2 regions of the Propionibacterium acidifaciens genome follow, and region 2 is predicted to be linked to the other one. Evidence: riboswitches for the same ligand, from Rfam matches in the RefSeq annotation. Region 2 holds a riboswitch; the other holds the start of a gene.
What was found. A riboswitch is a leader RNA that binds a small molecule or an ion and turns the genes downstream of it on or off. The one in region 2 is predicted to bind cobalamin.

Region 1 (3,589 bases), 1.1 Mb from region 2:
CCGCACGAGCACCTGCCAGGTGTACCCCGAGTAGCACCACACCGACCAGCCGCGGCCCCTGGCGGCGCGCGCGAGGACCGCGCAGTCAGCAGCCTGGACCGTCGGCTCGCCGCCCGACAGGGTCAGCCCCGAGGCGAGGCGCTCGTGCTCGATGACGTCGACGAGCTCGCCGACCCCGACCTCGCGGCCGCCGTCCACGGCGTGCGTCGACGGGTTGTGGCACCCGGGGCACCGCAGCGGGCAGCCCTGGCAGAAGACGGTGACCCGGACGCCCGGGCCGTCGACGATCGAGCTCGTCGTGAACCCGGCCAGTCTCACAGCGCGTGCGTCACCCGGTCGCGGACCTCGGCGCGCTTGGCGTCGTTGAAGCGCTCGAGCGTGCCGACGAGGTAGCCGGTGATGCGGCGGATCCGGTCGAAAGGGCGCCTCCTCTCGGCCCGCCCGCAGCCGGGGCACCGGTCGTCGATGACACCGGTGTACCCGCACACCGGGTCGTGGTCGACGGGGTGGTTGATCGCGCCGTAGCCGATGCCCGACCCGGCCATGAAGCGGACGATCTGCTCGATCGCCCCGACGTTCTTCGAGGGGTCGCCGTCGATCTCGACGTAGGTGATGTGCCCGGCGTTCGTCAGGGCGTGGAAGGGCGCCTCCTTGGCGATCTTGTCGGCGAGGCCGATGTCGAAGCCGACGGGGATGTGGAAGGAGTTCGTGTAGTACTCCTTGTCGGTGACCCCCGGGATGATGCCGTGGAGGCGCTGGTCCATCCGCACGAAGCGCCCGGCGAGGCCCTCGGCCGGGGTGGCCAGGAGCGAGAAGTTGAGACCGGTCCGCTCGGCGGCCTGGTTCATCCGCCAGCGCATGCGCACGACGATGGAGTAGGCGAGGTCCCACGCCCGCTGGGACTGACCGTGATGCTCGCCGATGAGGGCGTGCACCGCCTCGGCGAGCCCGATGAAGCCGACCGACAGCGTGCCGTGCTTGAGGACCTCGCGCACCCGGTCCTGGCCGCCGAGCCGCTCCGAGTCGATCCACACCCCCTGCCCCATGAGGAACGGGAAGTTGCGCACCCGCTTGCCGGCCTGGATCGTGAAGCGCTCCATGAGCTGGCCGATGACGAGCTGGATGCGCTCGTCGAGCGTGCACAGGAAGCAGTCGACGTCGCCGTCGGCCTCGATCGCCAGGCGCGGCAGGTTGATCGTCGTGAAGGAGAGGTTCCCCCGTCCGTGGGTGACGGCCCGGTCGGGGTCGTGGACATTGGCCATGACCCTCGTGCGGCAGCCCATGTACGCGATCTCGGTCTCGGGGCGGCCGGGGACGTGATGAACCCTGTTGAAGGGGGCGTCCTGGAACGAGAAGTTCGGGAAGAGGCGCCCGGCAGTGACCCGGCAGGCCAGCTGCAGCAGGTCGTGGTTGGGGTCGCCGGGGTCGAGGTTGACGCCCTTCTGGACGCGGAAGATCTGGATGGGGAAGATCGCGGTCTCGCCGTTGCCCAGCCCCGCCTCGGTCGCCAGGAGCAGCTGCCGCACGACCATCCTCGCCTCGGGCGAGACGTCCGTGCCGTAATTGATCGAGGAGAACGGCGTCTGCGCCCCGGCGCGAGAGTTCATCGTGTTGAGGTTGGCGATGAAGGCCTCCATCGCCTGGTAGGTGAGTCGTTCGGTCTCGCGCACGGAGCGCTCGCGGATCCGGGCGTGCAGGGCCTCCAGGTCGGCGCGCTCGCCGAGCAGGCCGCGCAGATAGGCGCGCTCGTCGCGCAGCTGGGCCGCGGAGGGCTCGAGGACGACGTGCGGCGGGTAGACCGCGACGGGTTCGACGCCCAGGAGCCGGGCGGCCGTGTCCGCATTCTCCAGGAACCGGCTCTCGAGGGTCCTGCGGACCCCGGGGGCCATGTCGACGTCGAAGTTGGGGATCGCCTGCCCGCCGTGCTGGTCGTTCTGGTTCGACTGGATCGCGATGCAGGCGAGCGCCGCGTAGGAACCGATCGACTGCGGTTCGCGCAGGTGGCCGTGACCGGTCGAGAAGCCCCCGCGGAACAGATCGGTGAGGCTGATCTGGCAGCAGGTCGTCGTGAGCGTGTAGAAGTCGAGGTCGTGGATGTGGATGTCCCCGAGCCGGTGGGCGGCCGCGTACTCGGGGGCGATGATCTCGGAGAGGTTGAGGTGCTTGGCGCTCTCGGTGCCGTAGCGGAGCATGGCGCCCATCGAGGACTGGCCGTCGACGTTGGCGTTCTCCCTCAGGGCGTCGTTGGCCGCGGTGTCCGCGGCGGCGATGCCGCGCAGGGACTCCATGAGGGCCGAGCCGCCCTGGGCGGGGCGGGGCGGGCGGCGTGTGATCGAGCCACCGGAATGCACGGATGTCGTCATCGACGGGGCCCCTCCTCGTGGCCCGTGCCGCGCGGCGGACGGGAGGACCCTCCCCCCGGCCGCCCGCGAGGCGGTGTCGAGTGCCGGGCCGCGGCCCGGTGCTGGCAGGTCTTCGGACTCGAAGGCGCTTCCCCGAGGGGGCTTCCTGGTCGGCGCTTCCCAGGCCGGGGCCCAGTGCTCATGCCGATGTCGTTCCTTCTCACCGCTGCGGGGCAGTCCCGGATTCGCACCGGCTTCCCTTTTCACTCCCCACCACAACATCTAGTGTCGAGGCGGGTCGACCAGCACCACGGAATGTATCAGGGGCGCTCGCGCGGAGAGCGCGACACACCCAGGGCCTCACCTTCTCACTGCCGGACCCGACCCCGCCGGGCCTCCGGGGAGTCGTCGGGCATCCGGTCGCCGGGGGCCCGACGAACCTCGGCCCCGGGGCCGCCGCCCCGGCCCCGCCCACAGGGCACGATGCATCGGGGTACCGGTCACCGGGTCGTCGACGACGAGCACCGCCACGCCGAAGACCTCCTCGACGATCCGCGCGGTGACGACCTCGGCCGGGGTCCCCTGGGCGACGACGGCGCCGCCCCTCGTCGCCGCGTAGCGGGCGGCCTGGTTGAGAGGTCGTGAAGCACGGCCACCATCGTCCGGCCCTGCCGGTTGAGCTCCGCGAAGAGTTCGAGCAGGTCGATCTGGTGGGCGATGTCGAGATTGGGTGGTGGGCTCGTCGAGGAGCAGCAGAGGCGTCTCCTGGGCGAGTGCCATGGCCACCCAGACGCGTTGGCGCTGACCGCCGGACAGCTCGTCGACGGGGCGCCGGGTACGCCGCCGTCGCGGACGGTGACCTGTCCAGCCTCCCTCCCCCGGGAGCGATCGGCTCGATCGAGTAGGCCCTGCAGAATCCGACCCCGAGGAGCGGCGAGGCGTTCGGCTCCCGAGTCGGACGTGCAGGAGGGGTCCGCCGCACGCAGCGCGGCGGACCCCTCCAAAGCATTCACGGCTCTTCTCAGATGAGGGTGTAAAATTGGGGAGCTGGGCCGGATGGTGACAGGGACCGAGGTCCTTGGATGATGGAAATTCTCACACAGCCATTGGAGTGATGTAGGTTTTTCAGGCAGTGGTTGATGGTTGGTCTCGGGCTGCTGCCTTGTGCTGTTGTCTCCATTCTGTGTCGACTTGGTCGGGGGTCCGGTGGTCGATCGCCGAGTGGAGACGCTCGTGATCGCATCGTG
Region 2 (3,589 bases):
CGCCCCGGTCTATGGTGACGTGCTCGGCTTGGATCACCGGGCCTCGCCGATGAGCTGCGACAGCCGGACCGCGCCCTGCACCGAGAGCGTGTTCGGCGGGTCGGTGAGGCGGAAGGGCAGGTAGAGCACGTGCCCGTTCTTGACGGCCTGCAGGTCGGCGGAGCCGCTGATGCCGTTGAGGGTCTCTGTGAGCTGTTCGGCCGTCGTGCCGGAGTCGCCCATGAGGATGAGCCACTGCGGGTTGCGGGTGAGCAGGTCCTCCATCGAGGCGTCGAAGACGCGCTCCCGGCTGTCCTCGTAGCTGTTGCGCAGGCCGTTGGCCTCGAAGATCGGCTGGATCATCGAGGAGTTGCCGTAGGCGTAGAAGACGCCGGAGCCGGGCGTCAGGTACAGGGCGGCGGCGCTCTGACCGGCCGCCGGGCCCTGTTGGAGGCCGTCGATCTGGCTGTGGATGTCGTCCATGAGGGCCGGCACCTTGTCGGTGACGCCGAAGATCGTGGCGGTCTTGGTGATCTCCTGCTCGACGTCGTCCCAGCTGGCGCGGTCGAGCGTCAACTCGTCGCAGAAGGCGTCGGGCGCGTAGAGGGGGATGCCCGCGTCTCGCAGCGCATTGCGGTCGGCGCCGCTGTCGTAGCCGATGACCAGGTCGGGGTGCACTGACAGGATCGCCTCGGTCGAGACGACGCGGCCTCCGGTGGAGTTGCCGCTCGACTCGATCTCGGGGATCCGGTCGATGCGCGACTGCAGATCGGGGTCGGCGTCGGCGAAGCCGGGATCGCCGGCGCGGGCGACGACGTGGTCGAGCAGGCCGAGCGAGTCGAGGATCGAGGCGCTCGTCCCGCCGATGACGACGACCCTCTCGGGCGCCTTGTCGAAGGTGAGGCTCTCGGTGCAGCTGGTCACCTGAGCGGGGAAGCCCGCGGCGGAGCCGGATCCGCCGGCCGACGACGCGGCCTTGTCGGCGGCGGACGAGCCGCAGCCGCTGAACACCATCGCCGCGGCGAGCGCCGCGACTGCGGGTGCGAGTCTTTTCATGGTTCCTCCCTTGTGGAATGGGCCGATCGGTTCACCAGGCGGTTCTGCTGCGGCGAATGATGAGGACGAGGAAGGGGGCGCCGACGAGCCCCGTGATGACGCCGAGCGGCAGCTCGGTGGGCGAGAAGACGATGCGCGCCGCGGTGTCGGTCCACACGCAGAACAGCGCCGCGGCCAGCGCCGTGCCCACGACGAGCAGGCGGTGCGAGTGCCCGATGAAGGACCGCATGATGTGCGGGATGATGAGGCCGATGAAGCCGATGCCGCCGGCGCTCGCCACGGCGATGGCGACGGCCGCCGAGACGGGCAGAAGAAGCCAGATGCGGGCCCGGCCCGGCTCGACGCCGACGGACTGGGCGGTGCGGTCGCCGCTGGCCAGCGCGTCGAGCACCGGCCCCAGGACCGCCATGGCGATGGCGAGCAGGCCGGCGGTGACGACGAGGCGGGGCAGGTCGCCGACGCCGATGCGGGCCATCGAGCCGAGCATCCAGAAGGACACCGACTGGCCCGCCTCCGCCGAGTCGGCCGAGAAGATGATGAGGTTCGTCACCGCCTGGAAGCCGAAGCCGACGGCCAGGCCGCCGAGCACCAGGTGCAGCGGGCTGTGGGTGCGTCCGGCGACGGCGAGCACCGCCGCGGTGGCCAGGGAGGCGCCGCCGAAGGCGAGCAGGCCGACGAGACCACCCGAGGAGACGCCGAGGGTGATCATCGCGAGGGCGGCGCCGGTGGAGGCCCCCGAGCTGACGCCCAGGACGTACGGCTCGGCCAACGGGTTGCGGACGATCGCCTGCATGACGACGCCCGACACCCCGAGGATCGCCCCGACCGCCATGGACCCGATGATGCGGGGCAGCCGGGTCCGCCAGACGATGGCGTCGATCGTGCGGTCCCACGTGATGTCCACCGGCAGGCCCGGGACGTGACTCGCGATGACGCCGAAGACGTCGTGCAGGGGCACGGCGGCCGGGCCCATCGCGATGGTGAGCGCAGGCGTGATGACGAGCAGAGCGCCGATGAGGACGATCCGCCGGATCGCCCGGCCGCGCCTCGCCGGGACGACGGGCGCGACCCCGGCGGGAACGGGCAGCACCGCGCCGGCGGTCCGGTCCGCGACGGCACGGCCCATGATGCGCTCCTCGGCGGGACTCGCCCCCGGGGATGCGCGCACGGCAGGGCCTGCGAGCCCCCGCGGGGCACAGCGTGAACCGACGGCGGACACCGCCGGGCCGGCAGGTCTTCGGGCTCATGGGCACTCCGGATCACCCCGGCTTCCTCGACCGCTGCTTCCCGGACCCAAGAGCCCAGTGCACTCGACGCAGCCTCGTTCCCATTGACCGCTGCGGGACAGCTCCGGACTCGCACCGGATTCCCTCTTACGACGATCCGCCGACGCGCACCGGCGACGACGAACCGAACCAGCGGACGTCACATTAGCCACGGCCCGCAGACCGCCATAGCCGAACAAGAAGTGAGAAGCTCACCCGGCCCCCGACGCCCAACAGCCACGACCGACGACCACCCCGAAGACGCTTGACAGACGCCCGGCGAGCAGTGAGAAGCTCATCCTGCCTCCCGGCGCCCACCAACGGCGCACCGCGGAAGACCGGGCAACGGCTCAGGATGGCGGCCGGAGGCGGCCCGTGGCGAGTCCGCCCCGCGGAACGCCGGTCCCGCGGCCCATCAGTGCAGCGGGAGACCGGCCCCGCAGAACACCGGTGCAGCAGACGCCGGTGCAGCAGACGCCGGTGCGGCGGCCCGTCGCCGGCGCGGTGTCAGCCCCGCGGCACGAGGACCGTCGTCGTGCCGCCCGTCTCGTCCACGAGCAGGCCGTCGACGGACGACGTGACGCGCGGCAGGTCCTGGCGCTTCGCGCCATCGGCCGCGTAGACGGCCCAGGTGTCGCCGTCGCCGGCCCGGCCGCGGCGGGTGTAGGTGCGGGCCAGCAGCACCGAGCCGTCGGCGCTCACCAGGTCGACGGAGTCGGCGTCGATGCGGCCGCGCGAGGGCAGCGTCCTGATGCCGGAGCCGGAGCGGACGGCCACGACCCGCCCGGTGGCGTCGACCCCGATCCGGGTGGGCCGGGAGCCCCCGGCGAGCAGATCCTCGCGGGAGTAGAGCAGACGGTCGGAGCCGTAGTCGGGACCCCCCGAGGAGGTGATCCGGCCCTGTTCGGAACCGGTCAGGTCGCGGACCCTCCGGGCCCGCTCATCGCCGGCGTCGTTGGTCGTGAAGCCGTTCCACGCCCACCCGACCGACAGTTCCTGCCCCGAGTGCTCGTACTCGGTGGGTTCGAGCGAGAAGGAGCCCGTGGACAGGTCGACGACGGCGACCTGCGAGTCGGCGTACGAGACGCAGCCGAGGTGGTCGACGAGGAAGCGGCACTGGCCCCACCAGGGCAGGTCGAGCTGCCAGTCGAGGGCGCCGTCGGAGCCGATCGCGCGCACCTGCTCGGTGTCGGAGCCGGCCGCCCCGGTGACGATCAACTCGCCGTCGTGCACGCCGCGGACCTGGAGGAAGGAGAGGGCGTCGGTGCTCTCGTGGACGACCCGCTGCT

Region 1: another riboswitch for cobalamin. It lies ahead of EGX94_RS00875 (anaerobic ribonucleoside triphosphate reductase); the one in region 2 lies ahead of EGX94_RS05445 (FecCD family ABC transporter permease).

What each region holds. Positions count from the first base shown of each region.
Region 1 is NZ_CP033719.1:206,236-209,824, forward strand. It holds gene EGX94_RS00870 (4Fe-4S single cluster domain-containing protein) at 1-318, opposite strand, end outside; partial or broken gene EGX94_RS00875 (anaerobic ribonucleoside triphosphate reductase) at 315-2,297, opposite strand; cobalamin riboswitch at 2,450-2,664, opposite strand; partial or broken gene EGX94_RS00880 (ABC transporter ATP-binding protein) at 2,711-3,173, opposite strand.
Region 2 is NZ_CP033719.1:1,274,409-1,277,997, forward strand. It holds gene EGX94_RS05435 (ABC transporter ATP-binding protein) at 1-37, opposite strand, end outside; gene EGX94_RS05440 (ABC transporter substrate-binding protein) at 34-1,035, opposite strand; gene EGX94_RS05445 (FecCD family ABC transporter permease) at 1,067-2,161, opposite strand; cobalamin riboswitch at 2,247-2,465, opposite strand; gene EGX94_RS05450 (hypothetical protein) at 2,808-3,589, opposite strand, start outside.